2 regions of the Neobittarella massiliensis (ex Bilen et al. 2018) genome follow, and region 1 is predicted to be linked to the other one. Evidence: riboswitches for the same ligand, from Rfam matches in the RefSeq annotation. Region 1 holds a riboswitch; the other holds the start of a gene.
The links. Region 1 has a riboswitch for lysine ahead of asd (aspartate-semialdehyde dehydrogenase). Riboswitches for the same ligand answer to the same signal wherever they lie in the genome.
Positions count from the first base shown of each region.

Region 1 (15,786 bases):
AGTCGTCCCGCTGGGCCACGCATTGGCTGACCACCCGGCCCATTTTACCCATAGCGCCAAAGAGCAGTATATTGGTCATAGAGATTATTTCACCAACCTTTTTATCTGTGGCTCCTCCTCGGCGCGGTATATGTAGGGGAGGGGCCGTATATTTTTACATCAGGTCGTACTGTCTGAGCACAGCAGCCAGCTTTTGCTGCCCGGCGTCGTCCATGGGGCACAGGGGCAACCGACAGCCGCCCACCTCTTTGCCCATCAAATTGAGCGCATCTTTTACCGGGATGGGGTTTACGTCCATAAACAGGGCGTTTGCCAGCGCCAGGTAGTGCAGTTGCAGCTGGGCGCTCTTCTGGGTATCGCCGGCCAAAAAGGCGGCACATATCTCGTGGGTCTGCTTGGGCAGCACATTGGAGAGCACCGAGATGACCCCTTTACCGCCCAGCGCCATGATGGGTACGATCTGGTCGTCGTTGCCCGAATACACATCCAGTTTATCGCCGCAGACGGCAAAGATCTTGGCAATGGCCGAGATGTCGCCGCTGGCCTCTTTTGTGGCCACGATATTGGGGTGCTCGGACAACTTGAGATAGGTATCGAGCGCGATATTGGTACCGGTACGGCTGGGGACATTATACAGGATGACCGGCAGATCAGTTGCGTCGGCGATGGCGACAAAGTGCTGGTAGAGGCCCCGCTGAGAGGCCTTGTTGTAATAGGGCGTTACCTGCAGCAGCGCAGCAGCACCCAGAGCGGCGGCTTCTTTAGACAGGTTCACGGCGTAAGCGGTGTCGTTAGAGCCGGCACCCGCCACTACCGGCACCCGGCCGGCCACTGTGTCGACGGTGAATTTGATGACGTCGACGTGCTCTTTATCGGTCATGGTGGCCGACTCGCCGGTGGTACCGCAGGTGATGATGCTGTCGGTGCCGGAGGCGATCTGCCACTCGATAAGCTCTTTCAGCTTGGGGTAGTTGATGGAACCATCGGGCAAGAACGGAGTGACGAGCGCCACGCCGGCGCCGGTAAATACGGTCTTTTTCATAAAAAACCTCCCATATCCACAAGAGGGGAGCAGCAGTGCTCCCCCGCTGACAGCGTTAGTCTAAATAGCCCTGGGCGGCCAGCAGTTCAGCCATCAGTACCGCGCCGCCGGCAGCGCCGCGCAGGGTGTTGTGCGAGAGACAGACGAATTTATAGTCGTACTGGGTGTCGGGGCGCAGGCGGCCCACCGACACGGCCATACCACTTTCCAGGTTGCGGTCGAGCTTGGCCTGGGGGCGGTCGTCCTCCTCGAAGTAGTGGAGGAACTGCTTGGGCGCCGAGGGCAGGCCCAACGCCTGCGGCGCGCCGCTAAAGTCTTTCCAGCAGGCTTTGATCTCTTCGATGGTGGGCTTTTTCTCGAACGAGACGAAAACCGCTGCCGTGTGCCCATCCGACACCGGTACCCGCAGGCACTGAGTGGTGATGGAGGGGGAGTCGGCGTTTACGATCTTGCCGTCCTCGACATGGCCCCAGATCTTTAAAGGCTCCTGCTCGCTCTTCTCTTCTTCGCCGCCGATAAAGGGGATCACGTTATCCACCATGTCGGGCCAGGTAGCAAAGGTCTTGCCGGCACCGGAAATAGCCTGGTAGGTGCAGGCCAGCACTTTGGTCACCCCGAACTTGAGCAGGGGGTGGATGGCCGGCACATAGCTCTGCAGCGAACAGTTCGACTTGACGGCGATAAAACCGCGCTTGGTGCCCAGACGGGCCCGCTGAGCGGTGATGACTTCGGAGTGATCGTCGTTGATCTCGGGCACGATCATCGGCACATCGGGCATCGAGCGATTGGCCGAGTTATTGGAGATGACCGGGCACTCGTGGCGGGCATACATCTCCTCCAGAGAGCGTATCTCCTCTTTTTTCATGTTGACAGCACAGAACACGAAATCGACTGCCGACGTGATCTTTTCCACGTCGGCGGTAGCGTCGAGCACCACCATATCGGCTACCGACTGGGGCATGGGCGACTGCATGGCCCAGCGGCTGCCCACCGCCTCTTTATAAGTTTTTCCGGCAGAATTGGCCGAGGCCGCCAGCATTTTTACGTGAAACCAGGGGTGGTTTTCGAGCAGCGTAATAAAGCGTTGGCCGACCATTCCCGTCGCACCGATCACCGCAACATTGTATTCCTTCATCATCTGTTCCTCCTATGTTCAGTTTATGTGCCAAAAGACCGTATAGACCCGCAAAAAGAAAAAACCGGTTGAAAACCGGCAGTACATGCAATATAATAGAAAAGTATGGACACAAAAAGGCCGATAGCTCTCCATCAAAGTACATGATGACAGTCGCGCACCTGTTCGGCCACGCGACCAGAGAACCGCCCTGCCAGCTGCGCTCTCTTCGGCGGAGTTGCCTTTTCACACCGCTCGTGCAGCCCTGGCTGGCCTCGCCTGTGTGTACTCATCAAATCCGCACCTCTATCCGGGTCTATGAAGTTTACCCTTATCATAGCACCACGGTAGCTGCCTGTCAATTTAAATACGGCGCATTTCGCCCTGTAGCAGCGATTTTTGCGGGCCGCACTCCCGCCCGGCGCCGGCGGTACGTCTGGCTGTTTTTGCCGGGCGGCTTTTACTGATAGAAAGAATGTGTTTTGTATGTCACAACCACTGCTGAAAAAAGACTTTTACTTTGATCTGCCCCAGGAACTCATCGCCCAGCACCCCATCTACCCGCGCGATCACTCCCGGCTGCTTCAGCTCGATCGCACGACCGGCGAGATCGCCCACAAGCACTTTTACGATATCGTAGATGTTTTACAGCCCGGCGACACGCTGGTGGTGAACGATTCGAAAGTGCTGCCGGCCAGGCTGTACGGCCACAAGGAGGACACAGGGGCCAAAGCTGAGGTATTGCTCTTAAAAAAGCAGGCCACTGAGGATCTGTGGGAATGCCTGGTAAAGCCCGGCCGCAAGATCAGAGAGGGGACCAAGCTGGTATTTGGCGAGGGACTGCTCACCGGTGAGGTGTGCAAAGTCTGCGATGACGGCAACCGCATCATCCGCTTTGCATGTAAAGGGCGCAGTTTTTACGACGTAATCGACCAGATCGGGCAGATGCCGCTGCCCCATTACATCACCGCTGAGCTGGAGGACAAGGACCGCTACCAGACTGTGTATGCCCATGAGCGCGGCTCGGCGGCGGCGCCTACGGCCGGGCTGCACTTTACCGAGGAATTGCTGGAAAGATTGCGGCAAAAAGGGGTGGTCATCGCCCGTGTTACGCTGCATGTGGGGCTGGGGACCTTTCGCCCGGTAAAAGAGGAAAACGTATTAGACCACAAGATGCACACCGAACACTATGTGATCCCCCAGGAGACGGCCGATGCGATCGCGCTGGCCAAAAAAAACGGCAAACGGGTCATTGCCGTGGGCACCACCAGCTGCCGCACACTGGAATCTTGCTACCAAAAAAATGGCGCTGTAGTGCCTTTTGAAGATGATACCAGCATTTTTATCTACCCGGGTTATACCTTTGGCGTTATCGACGGTATGATCACCAACTTCCATCTTCCGGAGAGCACGCTGATCATGCTGGTATCGGCGCTGGCCGGGCGGGAGCCTATTCTCAACGCCTACCAGGTGGCCGTACAGGAAAAGTACCGCTTTTACAGTTTTGGCGACGCCATGCTCATATTATAAATACGGTGCGTTTTACAAAATGAAAAGAGCCTATAGCCAGCCACCAGCGGCGTCTATAGGCTCTTTTTCTATTCTAACGGGTTTCTGCCCGACACTGTATTGACGGCTGGTACGGGGCGTACTACGATGTGACTGGGCCGTGATGACCGCAGTCTGCTCTCACATAGAGTCTAGGCTATGGACAGATGTACTGTGTGGTTACTGATTGCTAACCGATAGTCGAGCAGAGTCGCCAGTTACCCGTGGCTGAGGTAAAAAGGCCTGATCTGACTGGAACGCCGACATAGTATCGGCAGCGAAAACATGCGTGTCTGCACAGTCATCAAGATGGCAGCCGTGTCAGGCCAGACGCACAATAAAATATTGGATACTGCGTCTAAATAAACTGATCGTCATCGCGCTAAAAAATATAGACAGTCATCCTGTCATGTGGGGGAGGAACCAGTTTATGGACTGGACAGCGATATTTCCACAGGGTGCAAAATTGTGCCGAATACACGCTCAACACATGGTATATCAGTTAGATTTTTCTGACGGGAAAGGAGTCATGGAGGCCTATGAGGTCTTTCCCGGCATACTACTCATCTTTAATGATTTTCATACCGCGCAGGGTTTTCAAAATGAGCGCGCGCGGCCGGGTATCATCGAGATCAATCACTGCCGCCGCGGCCGCTACGGCTGTACACTGCAGAGCGGCCGGCAGGTGACCCTGGGAGCTCAGGACCTCTCGATCAGCGACATGGGGAGGCCGTGTCGCAACTCTGTTTTTTTATCGGGTGATTATACCGGCATCAGTTTAGTCCTGCAGCTAAAGGAGGCGGCGCGCTCGTGGCGAGATATATTGGGACAGACGACCGATTTGGTGGCTTGCTTAGAGGCACAGTTATACAGCGATGAAGTGTTGCTGCTACGGGCCAACCCCAAGATCCAGCATATCGTATTGGAGCTGTATCAGCCGCCGGATAATTATCAGTTGGCTTATTACAAAATAAAAGCGCTGGAGCTGCTGCTGTTTTTAGCGGTGAGCAGTGAGCAACAGGGGCGGATGGCCCGTCCCTATCACTGTGGCCATGATGCTGAGAAAGTAGCCGCTATTGAGCGCCGTATGACCGAGAATTTGCGCCGCCGACATTCGCTCACCGAGTTAGCAGTAGAATTTGGCATGGGGGTAACAACTTTAAAAAAGCTGTTTTACCAGCAGTACGGGCAGGCCCCCTACCAGTATTTGCGACGGCGACGCATGGAGGAGGCGGCATTACTGCTGCAGAGCACTCAGCTGCCGGTGGGGCATATTGCCGAGCTGGTGGGCTACCAGAATGCCAGCAAATTTTCGGCCGCTTTTACACGGGTATACGGGATGACCCCTAAAATTTATCGCGGGACCGCCCAATTGGAGCAAAACGACTGTTTGGAGCTGGGCAAGAATCGGGATGGAGCAGTATAATAACCATAAGTTAGCGATAACTAACCACAATAATAAGGGAGGGTTCGATGTGAGAGAAAAAGGGAAGAGCAGTGTCGCCAAGCTACTCTACTATGCCGGCGGACATAAAAGGCTCACCGTATTGGGATGTACGCTGTCTGGTATAGCGGCAGTTCTGTCGATGGCACCTTACATATGTATTTGGTACGTGGTGCGCGGTGTGTTTGCTGCAATGCCCGACTACCGGCAGGCAGGAGATCTGGTGCGCTACGGCTGGTATGCACTGTGGTTTGCACTGGGCAGTGCGGCTATTTATTTTGCCGCCCTGATGTGCACCCATCTGGCCGCCTTTCGCACCGCAAAAAACATGCGTAAAGCGGCAGCCAAACACCTGCTGGATGTGCCGTTGGGATATTTAAATGTCAGCCAGTCGGGAAAGCTGCGCAAGCAGATAGACGATAATGCCGGTATGACCGAACAGATGCTGGCCCATGAGCTGCCAGACCTGGTAGGGGCGGTAGTGACCCCGGTAGCAGCCATTATTCTGCTGTTCGTATTTGACTGGCGGATGGGGCTTTTGTGCTTTATTCCACTGGTGCTGGCAGTCTACCTGTTGACGCGGATGATGGGTGGCAAAAATGCCAGATTTTTCAGCACCTACCAAAAAGCCATTGAGGACCTGAGTGCCGAGGCCACTGAGTATGTGCGCGGTATTCCAGTGGTCAAGGTGTTTCAGCAGACGGTGTACTCGTTCAAGAGCTTTTACGGCGCTATTATGCGCTACAGCAAGCTGGCCACCGACTATGCCATGTCTTGCGGGCGGCCGATGACCGCCTTTACCGCCGTGCTCAACGGCACTTTTTTACTACTCATCCCCGCCGGTATGCTCTTGTGCGGAGCGGCGAGCAATGGCTGGGCAGTTTTGGTGGACCTGGTATTTTATATCTTATTCACACCGCTTTGCGCCATGATGATGACCCGCATCATGTATGCCAGCCAGGCAGTTATGGAGGCAGATGAAGCGGTGCGCAAGCTCGACCAGATCATGGAGGTAGATCCCCTGCCTGAAGACGTCCGTCCACAGAGCACCACCGGCTGCGATATTGAGCTGAAGGACGTCACTTTTACCTACCCCGGAGCCAAAAGCCCGGCACTTAAGAATGTGTGTTTTCAGGTACCGGCCGGTAAGACTGTGGCACTGGTGGGCCCCTCGGGAGGAGGTAAGAGCACCGTCGCCAGTTTGATCCCCCGCTTTTGGGATGCAGGGCAGGGAAAGGTGCTCATTGGCGGCGTCGATGTGCGCAACATGGCAGGCCACGAACTCATGGACAAGGTGGCGTTCGTTTTTCAGGATACGCATTTATTTAAGGACAGTTTACTGGAAAACATACGCGCCGCACGGCCCGATGCCACTCGACAACAGGTATTGGCGGCAGCCCATGCTGCCCAGTGCGATGATATCCTATCCAAAATGCCTCAGGGCCTAGACACCGTAGTGGGGACCAAAGGCGTGTATCTTTCTGGCGGTGAGCAGCAGCGTATCGCTTTGGCACGGGCGATCTTAAAGGATGCGCCCATCATAGTGCTGGACGAGGCCACTGCCTTTGCCGACCCGGAAAATGAACTGCTCATACAAAAGGCATTTGAAAAACTGACCGCGGGTAAGACGGTGCTGATGATCGCCCACCGGCTCTCTACTGTGCAGGACGCCGACAACATATTGGTGCTGTGCGACGGCGCTGTTGCCGAGCGCGGCACACACCGGGAGCTGTTGCAGCAACAGGGCTTATACGCCGCTATGTGGCGCGATTACCAGACTTCGGCCAGGTGGAAAGTGGGGAAGGAGGCGTCAGCCGTATGATCGGGAAAATCCAACATATTTATGCGCTCACCGAACGGGGAGCGAAAGACCTTGTAAAAGCCACACTGTGGACCGTGGCGGCCAATTTGAGCTTGATGTTGCCGGTAGGACTGCTCATTATGGCGCTACAGGACATCATTGACGCACTGATGAGCGGTGGAGACCCGGCAGCTGAGATCTGGAGTATTACTGCTTTAGGAGCGGGCCTGCTGGTGCTCATCTACATCGTGCACTGGTTTCAGTATAAGGCGCTGTACATCGCCACGTATATCGAGAGTGCCAACCGCCGTATTGGGCTGGGGGAAAAACTGCGCCAGCTGCCGCTCTCCTTTTTTGGTCAGCGCGATCTGTCGGACCTGACTGCGACTATGATGTCTGACTGCAGCGCTCTGGAACAGGCATTCTCACATTTTGTGCCCCAGCTCTGGGGGACGATCATTTCGACTGTACTGATAGCCATTGGCATGCTGACTATGGACTGGCGCATGGGTCTTGCCGTACTGTGGGTACTGCCGGTCGCTTTTTTGCTGACTGCAGGCTCGCGCTGGCTGCAAGACAGGTTCGGCACCCGCAACTTTTTGGCTAAACGGGCAGCCACAGATAGTCTGCAGGAACTGCTGGAGACGGTAAAGGACATAAAGGCCTGCAATCAGAAAGAAAAATATCTGCACGGATTGGATGAGAAAATGGACGAAGCCGAACGGGCTACAGTGCGTTCGGAACTGGTGACCGGCACCTGTGTCACCTCGGCACAGGCCTTCTTAAAATTGGGGCTGGCCACCACCGTTTTAGTGGGGGTCAATCTGCTGGTGGGCGGCAGTTTGGAGCTGGCGACGCTGCTGATCTACCTCATTGCAGCCTCGCGGCTCTACGACCCCATCAGTACGACGCTGGCCAATATGGCGGCGGTATTCAGCTCTCAGATCAAGATCCAGCGCATGCGCGAGATCGAGCAACAGCCGGTACAGACTGGGGCTAAGAGCTATACACTCAAAAATTACGACATCGCTTTTGACCGGGTAAAATTTGCCTACGACCAGAGAGAAGGGGTACTCGCCGATGTGTCGTTTACTGCCAGACAGGGTGAAGTAACGGCGCTGGTAGGTCCCTCGGGCGGGGGCAAGAGCACCGCTGCCAAGCTGGCAGCCCGCTTTTGGGATGTCGACGGCGGCCGCATAACCCTGGGTGGCGTAGACGTCTCTACTGTTGAACCGGAGGCACTGCTTAAAAATTATGCTATCGTCTTTCAGGATGTAGTGTTGTTTCGCGATACAGTGATGGAGAATATTCGCCTGGGGAGAAGAGATGCCAGTGACCAGGAGGTATTGGCGGCTGCCAGAGCAGCTCAGTGCGATACCTTTGTACAGAAGATGCCCGAGGGCTACCAGACCATGATCGGTGAAAATGGGGCAACTCTCTCGGGTGGTGAACGGCAGCGCATCTCTATCGCCCGCGCGCTACTCAAAAATGCGCCTGTGATCTTGCTGGATGAGGCCACCGCCTCTTTGGACGTGGAAAATGAGAGCGCTGTACAAGCTGCGCTCTCGGGCCTGGTACAGGATAAGACGGTACTCATCATCGCTCACCGCATGCGCACAGTTATGGGAGCCGACAAAGTGGTGGTGCTTGTAGGTGGCAAGGTAGCCGAGATGGGCTGCCCTGAAGATCTGGTGAAAAAAGGCGGTATTTTTGCACATATGGTGGCACTGCAGACCCAGAGCCAGAGCTGGTCGCTGCCCGGCAGTACCAAAGAGCGGCCATAAAAGGCGCACAGCCGAGTTACCGCTTGCACCAGAGAATAACACTGCGCATGTAAAAGCGCCGGGCACAGCCTTCAAGAGCTGCGTCCAGCGCTTTTTGTTTTGACTGAAAGAGGTGAAAACCGCGCATACTTACAGGGCAGACTCTACCAGTTCTTACACCGTTCAGATAAGCTTTTATCGGCATAGCGGGTACACACACATACCCGGCCAGATATTTACTTCCAGTGGCCGATCTGCAGCAGATGGTCGGTCTGCTGGATAGCAGAGACTTGGCGGTGCAGCTGGGCTGCTGAGTGCACAGTGCCACCCAGCTGGTGTAGTGCACACTGCATCTGGACAGGCAGCGAGAGAAAATACGTGCGGCTGCTATAGCTGTTTTGGATCAGATCGTGTAGATCTCTATATCTCATGGTCTACGCTCCTCCTACCGCTATTTTTTGCGTTTTCATTCATATTATCCACCGATAAGACAAGATGGGTATTGCCGATATACCCCTTGTATTTCACCTCAATAAGTGGTATAGTGACCTTGGTTAGCAATAGCTAACCAAGGCTTATATAAAACACCCCACCCGCACTGCAGGCATATACTGGCAGCGGTGCAGGCGATACAGAAAGGACGGAGACCACTATGGATCTAACTATCGAGCGGGTCATTGGACGCGAGATCATCGACTCACGGGGAAACCCCACCGTAGAGGCAGAAGTACACCTGGCTGACAAGACTGTAGCCAGAGGGGCGGCCCCCAGCGGCGCCTCTACCGGCGAATTTGAGGCGCTGGAGCTGCGCGACAATGATGAGGGGCGCTTTGGCGGCAAAGGTGTGGGTCAGGCAGTTAAAAACATAAATACCGTCATCGATCAGACGCTGAGGGGCATGGATGCCAGCGACATCTACGCTGTAGATCAGGCGATGATGAGAGCCGATGGCACCAAAGACAAATCAAAACTGGGAGCCAACGCGATCTTGGCGGTATCGATCGCTTGTGCACGAGCAGCCGCACAGGCCCTGCATCTGCCTTTGTACCGCTATCTGGGCGGTATTAGCGGCAATCGGCTGCCGGTACCGATGATGAATATTTTAAACGGCGGCGCACATGCCGCCAACACGGTAGACGTGCAGGAATTTATGATCATGCCGGTGGGCGCCGTCAACTTTGCCGAGGGGTTGCGCTGGTGCACCGAGGTATTTCATGCGCTGGCAGGGTTGCTCCGGTCTCGCGGACTGACTACCTCAGTGGGCGATGAGGGGGGATTTGCCCCCGACCTGGACAGCGATGAGGATGCTATCCGCTGCATTTTAGAAGCTATCGAAAAAGCCGGGTACCAGCCCGGAGTGGATTTTGTACTGGCCATGGATGCGGCCTCCAGCGAGTGGAAGAGCGGTGACAAAGGGGAATACCTACTGCCCAAGAGCCAGCAGAGATTTACCTCGGCCGAGCTGGTGGCCCACTGGCAGGCACTGTGTGAAAAGTATCCCATCTACTCTATCGAAGATGGGCTGGACGAGGAGGACTGGGAAGGCTGGCAGATGATGACTGCTGCGCTCGGTGACAGAGTACAGCTGGTGGGCGACGACCTGTTCGTGACCAATACCCAGCGCCTGAAAAAGGGTATCGAGCTGGGCTGCGGCAATTCGATCTTGATCAAGCTCAACCAGGTCGGCTCGGTGTCTGAGACGCTGGAAGCCATTAAGATGGCGCACGAGGCTGGTTACACAGCTATTGCCTCTCACCGCTCGGGCGAGACCGAGGACACTACCATCGCCGATCTGGCAGTGGCGCTGGGCACCGGCCAAATAAAGACCGGGGCCCCCAGCAGAAGTGAGCGCGTAGCCAAGTATAACCAGCTGCTGCGCATAGAAGAACAGCTGGGCGAGAGCGCCGTGTACCCCGGATTTGGTGCCTTTCATATCTCCCGGTAAAATAAGAAGCGCAAAGCAAGTGGTCTCTGCACGGCAGTAGCCAAGGCGCGCCCCGTCTACAGGGATCTGGCCCCTGGGCGGGGCGCGCCTTTATTTTTGACAGAGATCGTCTACAGGGCACAAGTTAAAGTTGGGAGGTGCATATATGCAACCGATCTGTTGGGCTGCGGTCGGCACAGGGTTCACCTTTATGATGACCACCTTGGGCGCAGCGATGGTATTCTTTTTTTCAAAGGCGCTGGCCGTTGGCATCCAGCGCATCTTTTTGGGCTTTGCCGCCGGCGTTATGATCGCCGCTTCGGTGTGGAGCCTTTTGATACCGGCCATTGAAGAGGCCAGTGCTGCCGGTGGTATCGGCTGGGTGCCGGCCGCAGGAGGTTTTTTGCTGGGCGTCGCCTTTTTGCTGGGGCTGGATGTGCTACTGCCGCACCTGCACCTGGACGCCAAAGCACCAGAGGGGCTGCGCTCCTCCTGGAAGCGCACCACGCTGCTGGTGCTGGCAGTGACGCTACATAATGTCCCCGAGGGGATGGCCGTTGGACTGTCGTTTGCGCTGGCGGCACAGCACCAAGGAGAGCATGCGGCGCTCTCGGCGGCGGTGGCGCTGGCGCTGGGCATCGGCATCCAGAATTTCCCTGAAGGGGCGGCGATCTCGCTGCCGCTGAGACAGGAGGGGATGACGGTCACTAAGTCGTTTTTTTACGGCAGTATGTCGGGCATCGTAGAGCCTGTTTTTGGCATTTTAGTGGTGCTAGTAGCTGGGAGCATACAGCCGCTGATGCCGTGGCTGCTGTCGTTTGCCGCCGGTGCCATGATGTATGTAGTAGTGGAGGAGCTCATCCCGGAGGCGCATTTGGGCGAGCACTCCAACAGTGGTACACTGGGTGTTATGGCCGGATTTTTGATCATGATGGTGCTGGACGTGGCACTGGGATAAATGGAGATACAGAGAGGGAGGATCACTGTGAAATTGGTGCTTTTACGGCATGGAGAGAGTGCCTGGAACCGCGAAAATCGCTTTACCGGCTGGACCGATGTGGACCTGTCGCCCGAAGGCAGGAGCGAGGCACAAGAGGCGGGGAGATCACTCGAGCAGGCGGGATTTGATTTTGACCTCTGCTACACCTCTTACCTGAAACGGGCGATCAATACCCTGCATCTGGTGTTGGAACAGCTGGACCGGGAGTGGCTGCCGGTGATCAAAAGTTACCAGCTCAACGAGCGGCACTACGGTGCACTGCAGGGCCTAGACAAAGGGGAGACTGCCGACAAATACGGCGAAGAGCAGGTACATAGATGGCAGCGCTCCTATACGACCAGGCCCCCGCTGCTGACCCCTGACGACCCGCGCTACCCGGCCCGACTAGCCGCGTACCGGGACGTGGCCCCCGACCTGCTGCCGCTGGCTGAGAGCCTGCAGGACACGGTGGCGCGGGCAGTCCCCTATTTTCAGCTGGAGATAGAGCCTGCCATACGGGCGGGCCGGCGCGTATTGATCGCCGCACACGGCAATTCGCTGCGGGCGCTGGTGATGTATTTGGAAAAATTGACGCCAGAGGCCATCGCCAAAGTCAACCTGCCCACCGGCGTGCCGCTGGTATACGAACTGAGCGACACGCTAAAAATCCGTGACAAGTACTACTTGGGCGACCGCAAAAAAGTGGCGGCCAAAATGCAGGCCGTGGCCGACCAGGGCCGAGCCACCCAGAGCGCATAGCAGGGGAAACTGCGGCAAAAGGCGGTGGGAAAATTGTGAACAAATTGTAAAAACAGGCTTTTTCCTTATAAAAAAGAGGTGTTCAGGTTCACTGAACACCTCTTTTGCCTCTGCTGCCATAACGAGCGACTGGTCAGGTATCTGCGCGGCGACCGGCATGTGTTTTTAGAGCTGAAAAAGTCTCGTCACTGATGACGTGTTCTATGCGGCAGGCGTCTTCTGCCGCTACCTGGGGATCGACGCCCAACGCCGCGAGCCAGTCGGTGAGCAGCGTGTGGCGCTCGTATATCTTCTCGGCGATCTCGCGCCCCTTGTCGAGCAGTGTGATATGACCGTATTGGTCGACAGCCACATACCCGCCGGTACGCAGGTTTTTCATAGCCACACTGACACTGGGCTTGGAGTAGGAGAGCTCGGCGGCGATATCGATGGCGCGCACCTGGGGCTGGCGCTTTTGCAGCACCAGGATCGTCTCGAGATAGTCTTCAGCCGATTGGTAGATACGCAAGGATCTCACCTCGTAAAAATAGGATAGGCAGCATGCGGTTAGTATAAGCTAACTATATGTTAGCATAATTTCTGCGCCCCGTCAAGTTCGGGGAGGGAATTGCCCATTGAAATACATGGGGGCAAACGTGTATAATAATAAAATAGCTGTTTATACGCAATACTTGGCATGCGGCGGTGGCAGCGCCTGCGGGCCCAAGATCATAACCATTTGAGGAAGTGACCTATGTACACCTTAAAAAAACAGGTAGGACATGCCCGCAGGGGCGAATTTAAGACCGTGCACGGCACCGTACAGACCCCGGCATTTATGAATGTAGGTACGGTGGCGGCCATCAAAGGAGGGCTATCCTCGTACGACCTGAAAGATATCCGCACCCAGGTGGAGCTGTGTAATACCTATCATCTGCACCTGCGACCCGGTGACAAGCTCATCCACGAGCTGGGCGGCCTGCACAAGTTTATGGGCTGGGACCGTCCCATCCTCACCGACAGCGGCGGCTTTCAGGTGTTCTCGCTGGCCAAGCTGCGCAAGATCAAGGAAGAAGGGGTGCATTTTTCCTCTCACATCGACGGGCGCAAGATCTTCATGGGGCCCGAGGAGAGCATGCAGATCCAGTCGAACCTGGCTTCGACCATTGCTATGGCTTTTGATGAGTGCATCCAGCTGCCGGCCGAATACGACTATGTAAAGCAGTCGTGCGACCGCACTTACCGCTGGCTGGTGCGCTGTAAGGCCGAGATGGACCGCCTGAACCAGCTCCCCGACCGCAATAACCCCCACCAGATGCTCTTTGGCATCAATCAGGGCGGGACCTATGAGGATATCCGCATTGAAAACGCCCGCCTCAACGCCCAGCTCGACCTGGACGGCCACGCGATAGGGGGGCTGGCGGTAGGGGAGCCCAAAGAGGAGATGTACCACATCATCTCGGTGGTGGACGAATACCTGCCCCGGGATAAGCCGCGCTACCTGATGGGGGTGGGCACACCGGGAAATATCATCGAGGGCGTAGCCCGAGGTATAGATCTGTTTGACTGCGTGATGCCCAGCCGCAATGCGCGCCACGGACACCTGTTTACCTGGGAGGGTATTCGCAACCTGAATAACGCCAAATACGAAAAAGATCTGCTGCCCATTGACCCCCAGTGTGACTGCCCGGTATGCAGCCGCCACAGCCGCGCCTATATCCGTCACCTTCTGCGCGCCGGTGAGACGCTGGGACAGCGCCTGACGGTGATGCACAACCTGTATTTTTACAACCGCCTGCTCGAGCGCATTCGCGAGGCGCTGGAAAATGATACGTTTGAGCAGTTTAGAGCGCAGTACGTGGATGTTTTGGACACGCGCATATAATCGGCGGCTTTTAGGCGGCAGAATACGGCGATAGTTTTGCAGGGGATACCAAAAAAACATTGTATTTCCCAGTATCTGCTTGTATAATAAATATGTACTGTTAATTTTTTGGAGGTCTATCAATGTCTAATCTTACCGTACTGGCCGCGGCCAGCAGCAGTTCCAGCAGCGGCATGAGCTTGCTCACATCCTTTTTGCCCATGCTCATCATCCTGGTCGTGTTTTATTTTATGCTCATTCGTCCCCAGAGCAAGAAGGACAAAGCGCTGAAAAAAATGCGTGAAGAGCTGAGCATCGGCGACGAGATCACCACCATCGGCGGTATCGTGGGCCGGGTCGTATCGATCAAAGACGACACCATCCTGATCGAGAGCGGCAGCGACCGCACCAAGGTGCGCATCAAGAAATTTGCCGTTCAGGAAGTGGAGAAGATCGAGATCGACTGAGTGTGCTCCTACGCACTGTGCCGGTCTACCGTTTATTGCTCGTGAAGTTTGTACATAAGTGGCGGGGCGACTGCGGTATCGCCCCGCCACTTTTTTACCTGTATCACCGCCGGGGGCCGGCATACCGGCGCCGATGCGCACATATACATATCCCATAAAACTTGATTGATGGGGTGAGTGGGCATGAAGGGCAGACAGCAGACCGCACGCGGTACCGGCGAGACAGGTACGATGGTAAAGACGCTACTCTGGGGGACCGGAGGCGGAGCACTGCTGATGCTGATCTTGCTGTGCATCTGCGCGGCGGTAATGACGGTACAGGACTTTAACGTGACGGTGCTGCGCATCATCGCTTTGGCCACGCTGGGATTGGGCGGTTTTGGCAGCGGCTTTTTAGCCGCCAAGCTGCGGCGCAAAAACGGCATGTTAATGGGGGCGCTATCGGGCGCCGCACTGATGGTGATCCTGGTGCTGCTCTCGCTCATCTTTTTTGGCTTTCACTTTGGCGGTCAGCTCATCACCAAAGTGGCTATTGGGGTGCTGACCGGTGCACTGGGCGGCGTTTTGGGCGTAAATCACCGCAAAAAACACCACTAGCATTTTATAAAGTAAGGTGTAGCGGAGTTAAAAGTACTGCCGTACGTGATCGATACGGCCCCGCCGGTGGGGCGCAGCAGCAATATAGAGAGAACAGAAAAGGCGGCGGACCAAGATGGTTTGGTCCGCTGCCTTTTTGCGCGTGAATGGCATTGACGGCCATAGAGCGGCGGCGCATGAATAAAAAGAGTTATTGGCAACAGTGATGGTATGGGGAAAACAGAATAGGCGCCGGACCATTTACCGTGCGCAGCGGGGGTGGATGCCCCATATAAGTACCGCGGCGGCCATGATGTTGCCGTGTCGGTACCAGAAGATCACACTTACGGCCAAGCTCCGCGAAGACTGGTAGCGAGCAAGCAGCGCCGAGATCTGTGTAGGGGCGCAGGTGAGCGCATCGGGAACAAACAGCAGTTTTATGTGGGCAGCACCGAAAATACCAGCTGCCATTTACGACCGTGACACCCTGAAAAATACCGGATAAATCAAAGTCATGACTCCATCA
Region 1 covers NZ_JACOGI010000001.1:1,086,890-1,102,675, forward strand. The annotation lists gene dapB (4-hydroxy-tetrahydrodipicolinate reductase) at 1-79, opposite strand, end outside; gene dapA (4-hydroxy-tetrahydrodipicolinate synthase) at 155-1,042, opposite strand; gene asd (aspartate-semialdehyde dehydrogenase) at 1,098-2,177, opposite strand; lysine riboswitch at 2,294-2,473, opposite strand; gene queA (tRNA preQ1(34) S-adenosylmethionine ribosyltransferase-isomerase QueA) at 2,643-3,686, shown strand; gene H8K20_RS05020 (AraC family transcriptional regulator) at 4,234-5,130, shown strand; gene H8K20_RS05025 (ABC transporter ATP-binding protein) at 5,180-6,970, shown strand; gene H8K20_RS05030 (ABC transporter ATP-binding protein) at 6,967-8,733, shown strand; gene H8K20_RS05035 (hypothetical protein) at 8,949-9,143, opposite strand; gene eno (phosphopyruvate hydratase) at 9,365-10,657, shown strand; gene H8K20_RS05045 (ZIP family metal transporter) at 10,803-11,594, shown strand; gene gpmA (2,3-diphosphoglycerate-dependent phosphoglycerate mutase) at 11,622-12,374, shown strand; gene H8K20_RS05055 (metal-dependent transcriptional regulator) at 12,508-12,882, opposite strand; gene tgt (tRNA guanosine(34) transglycosylase Tgt) at 13,108-14,238, shown strand; gene yajC (preprotein translocase subunit YajC) at 14,361-14,684, shown strand; gene H8K20_RS05070 (TIGR04086 family membrane protein) at 14,868-15,281, shown strand; gene H8K20_RS13635 (hypothetical protein) at 15,522-15,731, opposite strand.

Region 2 (15,786 bases), on a different contig from region 1:
CGGGGCTGGTGGGGATGGCGCCGTAGTAGATGTTGCCGGTAGAGCCATCAATGGAGATGAAGTCGCCCTCTTTGATGGTCTTGCCACCCAGGGTAAACTCTTTGGCTTCCTCGTTCATGACGATCTCGCCGCAGCCGGATACACAGCAGGTACCCATGCCACGGGCAACAACAGCAGCGTGGGAGGTCATACCGCCGCGAACGGTCAGGATACCCTCAGCTACGTTCATGCCTTCGATATCCTCAGGAGAGGTCTCGCGACGGACCAGAACGATCTTCTCACCGCGGTCGGCCCACTCTTTGGCGTCCTCAGCGGTAAAGACGACTTTACCACAGGCAGCGCCCGGAGAAGCGGCCAGACCTTTGCCGATGAGCTCGGCTTTTTTTAGCTCGGCAGCGTCGAACTGGGGATGCAGCAGAGAATCCAGCTGTTTGGGCTCAACGCGCAGGACAGCTTCGTTCTCAGAGATCATGCCTTCGTCGACCAGGTCGACAGCGATCTTCAGAGCGGCAGCGGCGGTGCGTTTGCCGTTTCTGGTCTGCAGCATGAACAGCTGACCATTCTCGATGGTAAACTCCATGTCCTGCATGTCGCGGTAATGTTTCTCCAGTCGGTCGGCGATAGCGGCAAACTGGTCGTACACCTCGGGCATATCCTCTTTCAGGTGAGAGATGGGGAACGGAGTGCGTACGCCGGCGACCACGTCTTCGCCCTGAGCGTTGATCAGGTACTCGCCGAACAGCGCTTTCTCGCCGGTGGCGGGGTTGCGGGTAAAGGCAACGCCGGTACCGGAGTTGTCGCCGGAGTTACCGAATACCATCATCTGTACGTTGACAGCGGTGCCCCAGTCGTAGGGGATCTCATTCATGCGGCGGTAGACATTGGCGCGGGGATTGTCCCAAGAGCGGAACACGGCTTTAACGGCCTCCATCAGCTGGACCTTGGGGTCAGCGGGGAAGTCGGTGCCTTTCTTCTCTTTGTAGAAAGCTTTGAAACGGACGACCAGATCTTTCATGTCGTCGGCATCCAGCTCGGTATCCTGAACGACACCGCGCTCCTCTTTCTTCTGGTCGATGATCTTCTCGAACTCGGGTTTGGGCAGCTCCATGACCACGTCGGAGAACATCTGGATGAAGCGGCGATAGGAATCGTAGGCGAAACGGGGGTTGTTCGTGAACTTGGCAAAGCCCTCGACCACCTCGTCGTTGAGGCCCAGGTTGAGGATGGTGTCCATCATGCCGGGCATAGAAGCTCTGGCGCCGGAGCGGACAGAGACCAGCAGCGGGTTCTCGGGGTCGCCGAATTTTTTGCCGACCAGTTTCTCAAAATCAGCCAGATTGGCGAAGATCTCGTTCCGGATATCCTCGTTGATCTGTTTGCCGTCTTTGTAGTACTGGGTGCAGGCCTCGGTGGTGACGGTGAAGCCCTGGGGCACCGGCATGCCCAGGTTGGTCATCTCGGCCAGGTTGGCACCTTTGCCGCCCAAGAGCTCGCGCATAGTGCCGTTGCCCTCGGAAAATTTGTACACAAATTTTGTGCTCACAAATATCTACCTCCTGATATTTTTACATCCACACAAACAGACAGCAAAATACCCATGCAGACATCTCCTCGCAAGCGGATTTCTCGCGGGGTTAAAATCTGCACAGAGTGCGTCGCTGATTGTTCATATGCTTTAGACCCTTTGTCTATGCCTATCATTATAACAAATGGGACCTCTATTTGCTATACCCAAATTGATTTGGCGGGCAAATATTGTGTAGTTTCCATATATTTTCCCCAGCAAATCAAAAAGGACTTGCAAAAAAGTTTTAAAATTGTAATAATTATATATACAAACTGGGTCGGACGTCTGCCTATTTCACAAAAAATTGTTGTTTCCGCGGGTGCAGTGCGCCCGCTTTTGGGCTGTTTTAGGTCGTGAAAAGAGATCGGGCAGACCGCGAGCAGATGTTTTGGCTCACCGCCATGAGAGATAGCGCCTTATCGGCGCGTTTTGTGTGGGAGGAAAAGTAATGGAGCAAACCATCAGCGCAGTGGTGCTGGCTGCCGGCGAAGGCAAACGCATGCGCTCGAAAAAACCCAAGGTGCTCTGCGAGGTGCTTTTTAAGCCGATGATCAACTGGGTCGTCGATGCGCTGCGCGAGGCCGATATACAGGACATATGTGCCGTGGTGGGCAACGGCAGCCAGCAGGTCATCGACGTGTTGGGTGACGATGTGACCACGGTGCTGCAAAAAGAGAGACTGGGAACAGGGCATGCTGTGATGCAGGGGAGAGTATTTTTATCTTCGCGTACCAATGGGCATACCCTGATTTTATGTGGAGACGCCCCTTTTATCGACGCCGACACCATCCGCCGCTCGCTGCAGGCGCACGTGCAGAGCGGCGACGCAGTCACTGTGATCACCGCCGAGCTGAGCGACCCCACCGGCTATGGCCGCATCGTAAAAGGGAGCGATGGCAAGATAGCGGCAATTGTGGAGCAAAAAGACGCCACCCCTGAGCAGCTGCTTATAAAAGAGGTCAATTCCGGCGCTTTCTGGTTCAAGACCGGCGACCTGTTAGAGGTGCTCGACAGCTTAAAAAATGACAATGCCCAGGGCGAGTACTACCTGACTGACTCGGTGGCGCTGCTCGTCGAGATGGGCCGCGGGGCCGGGAGCTTTGCCGCCGCCAGCGATGATGTGGTGCTGGGGGCCAACGATCGGCGCAGTCTGTACAAACTCAACCAGATTGCCCGGCAGCGGGTCATCGAGCGGATGATGGACGAGGGGGTAGAGTTTGTCAGCTGTGACGGCGTAGTGCTGTCACCCGACTGCCAGATCGGCCCCGATACCAAAGTGCTGCCCGGGACCATCGTCAAAGGTCGCTCGGTCATCGGTGGCGGCTGCATCGTCGGCCCCAACTCGCTCATCGACGATTCGGTCATCGGCGACGACAGCATCATCAACAGCACCCAGATGCAAAATGCCACCGTGGGCAGCGGGGTGCGCATGGGTCCGTTCGTGCAGCTGCGGCCCAATTCGCATATCGGTGACATGGCCAAGGTGGGTAACTTTGTAGAGGTGAAAAACTCCACCGTGGGCGAAAAGACCAGCATTGCCCACCTGACCTATGTGGGCGACAGCGATGTGGGCGACCGGGTCAACTTCGGCTGCGGCTGCGTCACCGTCAATTACGACGGGTCTAACAAGTTTCGCACTACCATCGAGAGCGACTCGTTTATCGGCTGCAACACCAACCTGGTGGCGCCGGTAAAGGTGGGGCAGGGGGCCTATACCGCCGCCGGTTCTACCATCACTGAGGACGTGCCCGCCGGCTCGCTGGCTATCGAGCGCGGATACCAGAAAAATATCGAGGGGTGGGCCAGCAAAAAGCTGGCGGCCCGCATCAAGAAACAGCGGACCCAAAAAGAGGAGAAGTAGCCGGCCGCTATCAAAAAGGGGAGAAACGGCGGACCGTGTCCCGCCGGATAAGGGATAGACTTGATTTTAAGATAGGGGAAAAATTATGAACATACACGGGAAAGACATCAAGATTTTTACCGCGAACTCCAACCCCAAGGTGGCCGGAGAGATTGCCGAGTATCTGGGGCTGCCGGTGGGCAAATCCGACGTAGGGCAGTTTTCTGACGGCGAGATCTCGGTGGCAATCCACGAGTCGGTCCGCGGCTCAGACGTCTTTGTAGTGCAGTCTACCTGTGCGCCGGTCAACCGCCACCTGATGGAGATGCTCATCATGATCGACGCCTTTAAACGGGCCTCGGCCGGCCGGGTGACGGCGGTCATCCCCTACTTTGGCTACGCCAGGCAGGACCGCAAGTCCAAGGCCCGCGACCCCATCTCGGCCAAGCTGGTGGCCGACCTGATCACCGCCGCCGGCGCCGACCGGGTGCTGACCATGGACCTGCACGCCGCTCAGCTGCAGGGCTTCTTCGACATCCCGGTAGATCACCTGTTGGGCGTGCCGCTGCTGGCCCCGTACTTTGAAAAGAAGTTTGCCGGCGCCGACGACGTGGTGGTAGTGTCGCCCGATTTCGGCTCGGTGACCCGTGCCCGCAACTTCGCCCAGAAACTGGATTTCCCCATCGCCATTGTCGACAAGCGCCGCCAGAAGGCCAATGTGTCGGAAGTGATGAATATCATCGGCGACGTGAAAGACAAGCGCATCATCTTGGTCGACGACATGATCGACACCGCCGGCACCCTGTGTAACGGCGCCAAAGCGCTGATCGAGAAAGGCGCCAAAGAGGTATACGCCTGCGCCACCCATGCGGTGCTCTCCGGCCCGGCTATCGAGCGCATCAAAGAGAGCCCCATCAAAGAGCTGGTGTTTTTAGACACCGTCCCGCTGCCCAAAGAAAAGCAGCTGGATAAGATCAAAGTGCTGCCGGTGGCCCCCGTATTTGCCGAGGCCATCGCCCGCATCTACTCTGACAAACCGGTGTCGACGCTGTTTGTCTGAGTGCAGTGCCGCCGGGCCAGCTCGGCTGAGGCACCTAGCGCAGAAGACGAGCGACATACAGGTATACATAGCAATTGGCGGGGCGGTGTTTTTCACCGGTCCGCCAATAGGCGTTTCGCCGCTTTTTGGCAAATTTTTGGGCGGCACCGTGACACAATGAGCTGAAAGATCAGTGTCATACTTAAACCGGGCTTACCCAATGGGCAGCGCGGCGATAAAATTTGCCCGCATATAAACCAGCTAAACGCCCCCAGATGGGGAAGTAGGAGGGACTTTTATCGTGGCACTGTTTTCGCGGCCCCAATTTGACCTGTGTGTGGTGGGCCTTGGCAACCCCGGACCCAAATATCAAAATACCCGGCACAACACCGGCTTTATACTGATGGAGAAGATAGCCGATCAACTGGGAGTCAAGATCGATCGGGCCCGTTTTCAGGGCAAATGTGGCAGCGTGCAGATAAACGGAAAAAAGGTGCTGCTGTTAATGCCTCAGACCTTTATGAACCTCTCGGGCCACAGCGTGCTGGAGGCCTGCAACTACTATCAGATCCCACCGGAAAAAGTGCTGGTCATCTTTGATGATATCTCGCTGGAGATAGGCAAGATGCGCATCCGGCGTAAGGGATCGCACGGCGGGCACAACGGTATCCGCGATATCAGTTACTGCCTGGACAGCGAGGCGTTTCCGCGTATCAAGGTGGGTATCGGCAAAAAGCCCGACCCCCGCTACGACCTGGCCGACTGGGTGCTCTCCCGCTTTACCGAGAGCGAGCGCCGCCGCATCGAGGAATTGGCCGAGCCCTGCCTGGACACCGTACAGCTGGTGTTGCAGGACAATATCGGCGAGGCCATGAACCGCTACAACAGCTAGAGGCGCACCATGGAATTTTTTCACAGTATCCTGCAGAACTCGGGACCCTATCAAAGGTTAAAAGACGCACTGAAAGACGAAAATACCCCTATAGCGGGGTACGGGCTGTCTACGGTGCACAAATCCAACCTGGCCATGGCCGCTTACTGCGACCTGGGCGGGCAGTTTTTGCTGCTCTGCCCTGACGAGCGCTCGGCCGAGCGCACCTGTGACAACATAAACAACATGTACGGCAGCCTGCTGGCCCAGGTGTATCGGCAAAAAGATTTTGTATTTCGGCCTATCGAGGGGGCCTCGCGGGAATTTGAGTACAGTCGCCTGGCAGTGCTGGGTGGCATACTCGACGGCAGCTGTAAGATTGTGGTGACCACCGCCCCGGCGGCGCTGCAACACACGATACCACCGCAGCTTTACCGGCAAAACAGTTTTGAGGTGGGTCAGGGCGACGAGCTGCCGGTACAGCAGCTGGCTGCGCGGCTGGTGGCCAGCGGATATATTCGCCGGCCGCAGGTAGATGGTCCAGGTCAATTTTCACTGCGGGGCGGCATTCTGGATATCTTTCCCCCGCAGGCGGCGCAGCCGCTGCGCCTGGAGTACTGGGGCGACGAGATCGATACCATCTGTACCTTCGACCTACTGAGCCAGCGGCGCACCGACCAGCTGGAGAAGATAGCCATCACCCCGGCCAAAGAGGTGCTTATACAGGAGCCGGAAGACCTGGTAAAGCGGCTGCAAAAACTGGCCGCCAAGCAGAAAAACGAGCAGCTGGCGGCAGATATCGAGCGGGCACAAAACGGTGTGGAGATCGTGGACATCGACCGCTATATCGGCCTGTGTTACCCGCAAGGAGCAACGCTATTTGACTATTTAGAAGACGCAGTGGTATTTACCAGTGAGCTAAACGATATTTTGGTAGAGCTCGACAACTTTCTGTGGCAGATGGGAGAGGATATCCAAACGCTCCTGGAAGAGGGGCTACTGGTAGAAAAACTCACCACTTTTTGCGGTGATAAGGGTTATCTGCTGGGGCAGTTGGGCCGGCGGCGCACCGCCTTTTTAGAGACTTTTTCCCGCCCCATCCCCGACTTTGCCTTAAAAGATCTGATCGATTTTACCGCTATCTCTACCTCCTGCTGGAGCGGCCAGATGCAGATGCTGCGCGAGGAGATTGACGGCCAGTTGGAAAAGAGCTACTGCCTGTTAATTTTGGCCGGCACCGAAAAATCAGCCCGCACGCTGGCCCACGATCTGCAAAAAGACGGCTATAGCGCCCAGTATACCGAGAGCGGCAAAGATATCGTGGCCGGGCGGATATACGTGGCCACCGGCAGCTTGTCGGCGGGCTTTGAGTACCCCGAACTGCGAGTAGGGGTCATCACCTATCTGCAGACCAATGTGGGTGCCGGTAAGCGCCGGGCCAAAAAGGTGCGCAAAAAAGACGCTATAACTTCGCTGGAGGACATCACCAAAGGCGACTACGTGGTGCACATCGCCCACGGTATCGGCCAGTTCGACGGGGTGACCCAGCTGGAGATACAGGGGGTAAAAAAGGACTATTTAAAGATCAAGTACTCGGGCAAAGACGTGCTGTTCGTTCCGGTGACCCAGCTCGATCTGGTGTCGAAATACATCGGTCCCAAAGAGGATAAGCGGGTAAAGCTCAACCGGCTGCACTCCACCGAGTGGCAGAAGACCAAACAGCGAGTATACGCCTCAGTGCGCGACATGGCTGACGAACTCATCGCACTGTATGCCTCCCGCGCTCAGGCCAAAGGCTTCGCCTTCTCTGCGGACAACGACTGGCAGCGAGAATTTGAAGAGCGCTTCGAGTACGCCGAGACCGACGATCAGCTGCGATGCATCCAGGAGATCAAACAGGATATGCAGTCTCTTCGCCCCATGGACCGCATTTTGTGCGGTGACGTGGGCTTTGGCAAGACCGAAGTGGCGCTGCGGGCTGCATTTAAATGTGTGCTCGACTCCAAGCAGTGCGCGATCTTGGTGCCAACCACCATCCTGGCTTGGCAGCACTATCAGAACCTGCTCAAGCGCATCGGCGACTTCCCGGTAAAGGTAGAGCTGCTCTCGCGCTTTCGCAATGCCAAGCAACAGCGCGAGATCATCCGTCAACTGCGCACCGGCGAGGTGGATATCGTGGTGGGCACTCACCGCCTCATCCAAAAAGATGTAAAGTTTAAAGACCTGGGACTGGCCATCATCGACGAGGAGCAGCGCTTTGGCGTGGCTCACAAAGAGCGGTTCAAAGAGGCGTTTAAGGGGATCGATCTGCTGACGCTGTCGGCCACCCCCATCCCCCGCACCCTGAACATGGCCATGTCGGGCATCCGCGACATCTCCATCATCGACGAGGCGCCCCAGGACCGCCACCCCATCCAGACTTATGTGGTGGAACACAGCGACGTGCTGGTGGCCGACGCCATCAAAAAGGAGCTGCGCCGTGGCGGCCAGGTCTACTATCTGTATAACAAGGTGGAATCGATCGAGAGCCGGGCGGCCAAGATCGCCCAGATGGTCCCCGGGGCCAGCGTGGCTTTTGCCCACGGTAAAATGACCGAGCGGGAACTGTCGTCGGTGTGGTCACAGCTGCTCGACGGCACCATCGACGTGTTGGTTTGCACCACCATCATCGAGACCGGAGTGGACGTGGCCAACTGCAACACCCTCATTATCGAGGACGCCGACCGACTGGGTCTGTCGCAGCTATATCAGATACGCGGCCGGGTGGGCCGCTCCACCAAGCGGGCCTTTGCCTACTTTACCTTTAAGCGGGGCAAGGTGCTCACCGAGATCGCCTCTAAGCGGCTTACAGCCATCCGCGAGTTTACCAGTTTTGGCTCGGGCTTTAAGATCGCCATGCGCGACCTGGAGCTGCGGGGCGCCGGCAACCTGCTGGGGGCCCAACAGCACGGCCATATGGAGGCGGTGGGTTACGATATGTACCTGCGCCTGCTGGCCGAGGCGGTGAGCGAGAAAAAAGGCGAGGAGCGGCCGTACAAAAATGAGGAGTGCCAGGTAGATATCCAGGTGGACGCCTATATCCCCGAGACCTATATCGAGAGCCTGCCCAGCCGTATCGATATCTATAAAAAGATCGCTGCCATCGCCTCGCGGCAGGAGGCAGACGATGTGCTCGACGAGATCATCGACCGCTTTTCCGACCCGCCGCGCAGCGTGCTGGGACTCATCGACGTGGCGCTTTTGCGCAACCAGGCGGCAGGGCTCGACATCACCGAGATCGTACAGCGGGAAGATACCATCTATTTCTATATAGGCCGGCCGGATATGGACCGCATCTCGCGGGCGCTTTCGGGGGGCACCGGCGCCAAGAATATCGTCTTTAACGCCGGTCAAAAGCCATATTTGGCCGCGCGGCTGGCAGCGGGCCAAAAGCCTATCGACCTGATCAAAAAAGTGTTGGCACTGATGGAGAAATAGCCGTCTAGCCGGCTATAGCTGGCTAGGTTTGCCTTTACACCGGGCGCGAAAATTGCTATAATAACAGGCAAAGTATTATGGGGCCATAGGGCCCTGCAGAATGTTAAAAATTCCCGCCGGCAGCCCGCCGGCGTCGAGGGGGAGACCTAGAAATGTCGATAAAGAAAAAGCTGCTGGCACCGCTGGCGCTGGTACTGAGCTTGGTGATGGCCGGCTGTACCTTTGGCACCCATTTTGGCACCGTGGCCACGGTGGGCGACGTAAAGATCACCGACGGTATCTACCTGTATTATCAGTACACCGCCTATGGCGAGGCGCTCAGCGCGGTAGAGGACTCGGAAAAGAGCCTGTTTAAGCAAAAAGTCGGTGATCAGACCGCTTCTGAGTACATTGTGGACCGCACCAAGACCCACTGCGCCTCCTACGCGGCAGTCGAGCAGCTGTTTGCAGAAAAGGGGCTGGAGCTCACCGACAGCGATCGCGATTACGTCGATGCCGCTGTGGCCCAGAACTGGCCCTCAGGCCAAAAAGTGATGGAGAAAAACGGCGTGAGCGAAGCCACGTATAAGCTCATCGTAGAAAATGCCGTCAAGTCCACCAAGCTGTTTAATGCTCTGTACGGCGAGGGCGGTGAAAAGGCAGTGACCGACGAGGAACTGCTCACCTACACCAGAGAAAATTATATGCGCATCCGCTATTTTGAGATCCCAAAACTCGACAGCAACAGCGCCTCCATTAGTAAAGACGGCGTAAACCAGATGCTGGGGTACGCTCAGCAGGGCGTGACCGATGCCAATGGCGGCAAAGACTTTGCCCAGGTGGCCAGCGACGTGATGGCCCAGTGCCTGCCGGTGGGCGGCTACACCGTGAGCGAGGGGGCCGACTATATCGGCGCCACCTATGTCTCTTACAGCGAGGACGGCACCAACTTCCCGCTGGCGTACGTGAAAGCCATGAAAGACACGGCGGTGGGCAGCTACGGCTACTACGAAGGGGCCCAGTACATCTACGTATTTCAGCGGGTAGAGGTCGACAGCGACCCCGAGGCGTATGCCAGCTACAAGACTAGCCTGTTAGCGGCAATGAAGCAGCCCGAGTACGAGACGCTGGTACAGGAAAAACAGGACAGTCTGGAAGTAAAGATCAGCGAAGAGGCTCTGAAAAAGTACACCCCTAAAAAGGTGAAGTACGAGAAGTAGCCTGCCATTGACAAAACTATACGGCGCAAAAGAAAAAACGGATGCTCCGCTCCGTTTTTTCTTTTACCTATTTGCCCATTTATTCGGTACACCGTGCTGGGCAGCGGGTATGATACCTTGGGAGGACACATTGCAAAAAAACAGCCATCGCCGCTACAGACACCTATTCGTAAGCCTACTGGCCCTGCTGCTCTTGACAGCGCTGACTGGCTGTCAGCTGGGAGACAAAGTGGAGGGCCTGCTCGGGCCTGAGGCCGACCCCATCGTGGCGGGTGAGGATATCGACGCTAAACTAGAGACCAAATATGGCCGCACCCAACTCAGTGGTGACGAGCAGGTCCTCTACGACGCACTGTATACCGCCGTCGCCTCGCGGCAGGACGAGGTGCGTATAAAGGGCGATATCACTGCGGAAGAACTGGAACGGGTATACCGCTACTATTTTTCCGACTCGCCAGAGCACTTTTGGATCGAGGGGTATCGCTATGTGACCCGCACCGAGTCGGGGCGGGTAAAGAAAGTACTGCTGGATTACAGCGGTACCCGGGGCGAGATCGAGGCTCAGTCCTCGCAGCTACAGCAAAAACTGGAAGAGCTCGACAGTCAGATGCAGGGGCAGCCGGGTGATTTTGAAAGAAGCGTGTTCGTCAGCGACTATCTGTCGGCCACACTGCAGTACGATACCGAACAGGCCGCTGGTGCCGATGCTTACACCGCCTACGGGGCGCTGGTGCAGGGGCAGGCGGTGTGCCAGGGGTATGCCAAGGCCGCTCAATTGCTGTTTCAGCAGGCGGGCATGGAGTGCCTATATGTGCGGGGCGAGAGCCGTGGTGAGCGCCACGGCTGGAATATCGTCAAGCTGGAGGGGGCGTACTATCATCTGGACCCGACCTGGAACGACATTCAGTTCGAGAGCTCTGAGCAGGAACAAGGGGTGCGCAACCACACTTATCAAAATATTACCACCGCCGATATTTTGCGCGACCACCAGATCGACGATAGCGAGAACTATCCCCTGCCCGACTGCAGCGAGCAGGCGCTCAACTACTATGTGAAAAACGGGTTGCAGGCTGCTGATTTTGAGCAGATCGCCGACCGGGCCGCCGAGGTTGCGGCCCAGAACATCGCCGCCGGTGAGGATTATCTGGAGCTGCGTTTTGGCAGTAAAGAGCAGGCTTTGGAGCTGGTGGAGTCGCGCAACGCCATGGGTCGGCTGCTGGGTGATATCAACTACCGGCTATACGACGTACAGCTGAGCTACGCTTACTCGTACTACCTCAACGAGGAGCAGTCCACGGTGCAGATCTACTTTCAGCGGGCCGAGAGTTGACTGCATACCAGAGGAGGGGCGGACATTGGCAGTGGATACAGTAAATTTAGAAGAGGGCCGCCCCTTTGTAAAAGAGGCGCTGGAACACATGGAACGCGCACTGGAGCGCTCGAGGAAGAGCGGCTGTAAAGTGCTCAAATTTATCCACGGCTACGGCTCCAGCGGCAAAGGCGGCAAGATCAAAAAGGCAGTGCGCCAGCGGCTGGGCGAAAAACTGGCCGATGGCGAACTGCAGGCGGTGATCTACGGCGAAGACTTTACCCTGTTCGATGCCGATACCCAGCGCGCGTTGGCCAAATACTATTTTTTGGCCGGAGACAGCGATATGGGACGTATGAATTTGGGCATTACTTTCGTGGTATTCAAATGAACACCGCTGTGCCTCCTCAAAAAGACTTTGAGCCCGGTTCTGGCATAAGCGGTGGATGTGCGATCTTGGTGGCGGGTATACCGGCAGCGGGCAAGACCCGTTTTGCCTGCTGGCTAGGCAGTGCCTGGCAGCTGCCCTGCCTATCTAAAGATGGCGTAAAAGAGTTGCTCTTCGATCAGTTGGGCTTTGAGAGCAGGCGACAGAAAGTGGCGTTGGGCGCAGCAGCACAGGCAGTCTTGCTCGATTTTGCCGCGCGCCAGCTAGAAGCCCAAAACAGCTTTATTTTGGAGAACAACTTTGAAGACAGCTCGATCCAGCCACTGACGCAGCTGCTGGATCGGTATGGTTGTCGGGCAGTGACGGTGCGTTTTGGCGGCGATATCGAGGTACTGTACCATCGCTTTATTGCCCGCGACAAGTCACCACAGCGCCACCGCGGCCATGTGGTGAATGCTGTCTACCCCGAAGTAGGACCCCCGCCGCCCTATGTGCCTATGGGATTAGCAGCCTTTACCGCTGGTGTGCAGACCCGCGGCTTTGACCGCTTTGCCGTACGGGGGCCAGTGATCCCGGTCGACTGCACCGATTTTGCTCAGGTGGATTATAAAGAGATCGCCCGGAAAATAAAAGAGGTATTAGGGCAGCTGCTGGCGCAGATAGAAAGCGCCTGTCGCCGCCGAAAATGACTCGTAAAAGCCCCCGGCACAGCTTACTTTGCCTGTGCCGGGGGCTTTTATTGAGGTGAGAGATACGGAGTTAGAGCAGATCTGCTCAACTGTTAGTCGGGTGACGACACAGTAGGTGTCTCTTTTTGGAGGCCCACTCCAAAGTAGTCCCGCAGTACGCTGCCGTGCAGGTCGGGCTGATAGTCGCCATTTTCGTCGCAGTAGATCTGTGGTGTGGTCACTGTGCTGGAGCCGGTAACCAACACCTCGCGCAGAGCGGCCTGTAGATCGGGGATATCGATGGAGGCGATATCGGTCTCGATGTTGTCGGCTACCCCGGTAAAGGTATCGGCCAAACGCTCGACTTCGTCGCGGTTAAAATAGTGTTCGATATAGGCCTTGATGAGCTGTAGGCGCAGGGTATCTTTTTCCTGCCCCTGCAGACCGCAGTAAGAGAGATACCCCAGGCAGCGGCTGCCGTCGAGCCGCTGCCGCCCGTAGAGCAGTTTGAACTGCAGCAGACCGCTCTGCTCACTGTAGTGGTAGATGTTTTCGTGTACGTCAAAGTCTACCGGTCCAAAACTGTCGGACAGAGCGATCAGCGAGGCATCGGTCAGATCAACATAGTAGTCGGTCTTTAGACCGGTGAGCTGCTGCAGACTCTCGATAAACTGGCCCACCCCATTATAGGCATACGCCTGGCGCAGGTCGCCGGTGCGAGTGCCGAACTGTACCTTCCACGACAGGGGAATATTGGTCACCAGCAACTGCCCCTGTGCGGGGGAGATGCGCACCAGCTGGCAGCTCTGGGGCAATCCCCGCCGGTCGGTGCGGTGCAAAAACAGGATATTTACATCGTCGGCAGTATCGGTGTCAGCCGCTGCCTGCTGGGCGTCAGATGCTGCCGGCTTTTCCTGTTTGGGCATAAACAGCAACCACGACAGTCCAAATACCAGCCCAATAGCGGCCAGGCTTAGGAAGAAACTCTTCCAAAAGGTCTTTTGTTCCGGGCGCATGGGCGCACCTCCCCTCGTCCGGTAGTATGGGACAAAATGGGCCGTATCATGCGGGCAAACAAAAGTAGAGGCAGCGGCTGGCGCCTACTGGTCGGGGGCGCCGGCCCGGTGAGAGCGCCATCCCATCAGCACTCGACGACATAGGGGATCGCTGGGGTGATAGTATTTTGTCACTTTGTGGCGCTCATGGTCAAAATGGGGCTGCTGACAGCTGGACAAGCTGGCCCCGGTATGGTATATTTGTACCAGAAAAGTTGGTAGAGGCGCAGTGCGGATGAGTACCGCGGCACAGGGGGCACCCGGTGACGCCGCGGAAAAGGCCAAATTGCCGAAACTGTCTGCCGGGCGCGGCAGGTCAGTTGGGCGCAGGGAAAACATCTCTGTGACTCCTGTTTTTTAACAGAGGCGCTATCGGTGAAAACGGCTATATGCCCGCAGGGCCTATGGAAAAGTTGCATCGGTGGGGTGCAGCTTTTTTATTTTGCCGTGTAGGTAAAAAGAGGAGTAGCGGCGCGCATCCGCGCCGGGAGAAAGGATGTTTTTTCTTATGGCAAACACACAGGATACCCACTTAAAGGAGCTGCAGTCTGAAAAGACCGAGTTCAAGCGCGAAGTGGGGCTGTTCGGCGGCGTCTCGGTGCTGGGCGGCATTATGATCGGCTCGGGTATCTTCTACCTGGGCAGCTATGTGCTGATGCGCGCGGGCATGAGTCAGGGTCTGGCCCTGATCGTGTGGGTGATCGGCGGCCTGGTGATCCTGGCCTCGGGCATCTGCTACGCCGAGCTGGGGGCTATGATGCCCAAAGCCGGCGGCGGCTATGTGTACCTGCGCGAGGCGTACGGTGAGCGCACCGCTTTTATGAGCGGTTTTTCAAACTTTATATTGGGCTCTTCGGGCTCGATCGCCGGGCTGGCCATTGCCTTTCCCGAGGCCATATCCAGCCTGGTGCCCATCAGTGCGCTGGGCTGTAAGATCATCGCCATCGGTATGATCCTCCTGCTCACGGTGATCAATGTGTTCGGTATCAAGATGGGCAGCATCATCCAGAATATCTTTATGGTGCTCAAGCTGCTGCCCATCGCGGCCATCATTCTCTGTGGTCTGTTTATGGGCAAGCAGACCCCCAATTTAAGCCCCATGCCCGCTTCCAATCCCAGCGTGTTCCAGCTCTGCGGCATGATCGCCTTTGGCGTAGTGGCTACACTGTGGGCCTACGAGGGCTGGACCAACCTGAACACCATCAGCGAGGAGATCAAAAATCCCCGCCGCAATCTGCCGCTGGCTATTATCATCTCCATCTGCGGCGTCATGGTGGTCTACGTACTGTTTAACCTGGCTATCTACCGCACCGTCCCCTACGCCACCATCGAGACGATGCTGGCCAACGGCGACTTTTTTCTGGGCACCCAGGCCGCCAAAGAGCTGTTTGGCAATCTGGGCATGATCGTGGTGGGCTCAGCTATGGTGGTGGCCATCTTCAGTGCCCTCAACGGCTGTGTGATGGTGTTCCCCCGCTCCTACTACGCTATGGCCAAAGACGGCGCTTTCTTTAAGAGCGTGGGCAAGCTGCACCCCAAGTACAAAACGCCGGTCAACGCCCAGATCGCCTCGGCCATCGTGTCTATTGCTCTGGTGATGGCCCGCGACCTCAATCAGCTGACCAGCCTGGTGGCTTTCAGCGGCATGCTGTTTAACACGCTCATCTTCTATGCAGTCATTCGGCTGCGCAAAAAATATCCCCATATGGAGCGACCGTACAAGGTGTGGGGCTATCCGGTGCTGGTGATCGTCACCATCCTCATCACCATTGGCCTGCTTATCAACACCCTGATCGAGGACCCGGTCACTTCCCTGATCGGTCTGGCAGTGCCGGCAGCCGGCCTTGTCATCTACGAACTGGTATTTAAAAAGAGCCGCCAGGCAGTGCTGGCTGCTCAAAATGCCGAGAAGGAGGATAACTAACATGGGCAGACTCATAACCAACGCCAAAGTATATGTAGAGCGCGAAAAATTTGCACAGGCGGTGTATATGGAGGACGGTGTCATCAAGGCAGTGGGCACCAACGAAGAGGTGCTGGCCGTAGCCCCGGCCGGTACGCCCCAATACGACGCCGGCGGCCGCACCGTGGTGCCCGGTTTTAACGACAGCCACATGCATCTGTACTTTGTGGGCGAGAACTTAGAATCTATCGATCTGCACGGCGTCACCTCGATGGCCGAGGCCAAGCAGATCGCGCGCGACTTTATCGCCCGCACCAAGCCCGCGCCCGGCACTGTGCTGCACGGAACCGGCTGGAACCAGGATTACTTTACCGATGAGCCCCGCATGATGGACCGGCACGACCTGGATGAGATCACTACGGAATATCCCCTCATTTTAGAGCGGGCCTGTGGTCATGCCCTCACGGCCA
Region 2 covers NZ_JACOGI010000003.1:37,875-53,660, reverse strand. The annotation lists gene ppdK (pyruvate, phosphate dikinase) at 1-1,543, opposite strand, end outside; gene glmU (bifunctional UDP-N-acetylglucosamine diphosphorylase/glucosamine-1-phosphate N-acetyltransferase GlmU) at 2,016-3,428, shown strand; gene H8K20_RS12075 (ribose-phosphate diphosphokinase) at 3,514-4,467, shown strand; gene pth (aminoacyl-tRNA hydrolase) at 4,748-5,338, shown strand; gene mfd (transcription-repair coupling factor) at 5,348-8,794, shown strand; gene H8K20_RS12060 (hypothetical protein) at 8,947-9,993, shown strand; gene H8K20_RS12055 (transglutaminase domain-containing protein) at 10,124-11,323, shown strand; gene H8K20_RS12050 (Smr/MutS family protein) at 11,355-11,693, shown strand; gene H8K20_RS12045 (AAA family ATPase) at 11,762-12,379, shown strand; gene H8K20_RS12040 (LCP family protein) at 12,472-13,374, opposite strand; lysine riboswitch at 13,625-13,793, shown strand; gene H8K20_RS12035 (APC family permease) at 13,922-15,337, shown strand; gene H8K20_RS12030 (amidohydrolase) at 15,339-15,786, shown strand, end outside.
Region 2: linked by a shared signal. The riboswitch ahead of H8K20_RS12035 (APC family permease) and the one ahead of asd (aspartate-semialdehyde dehydrogenase) in region 1 are both predicted to bind lysine.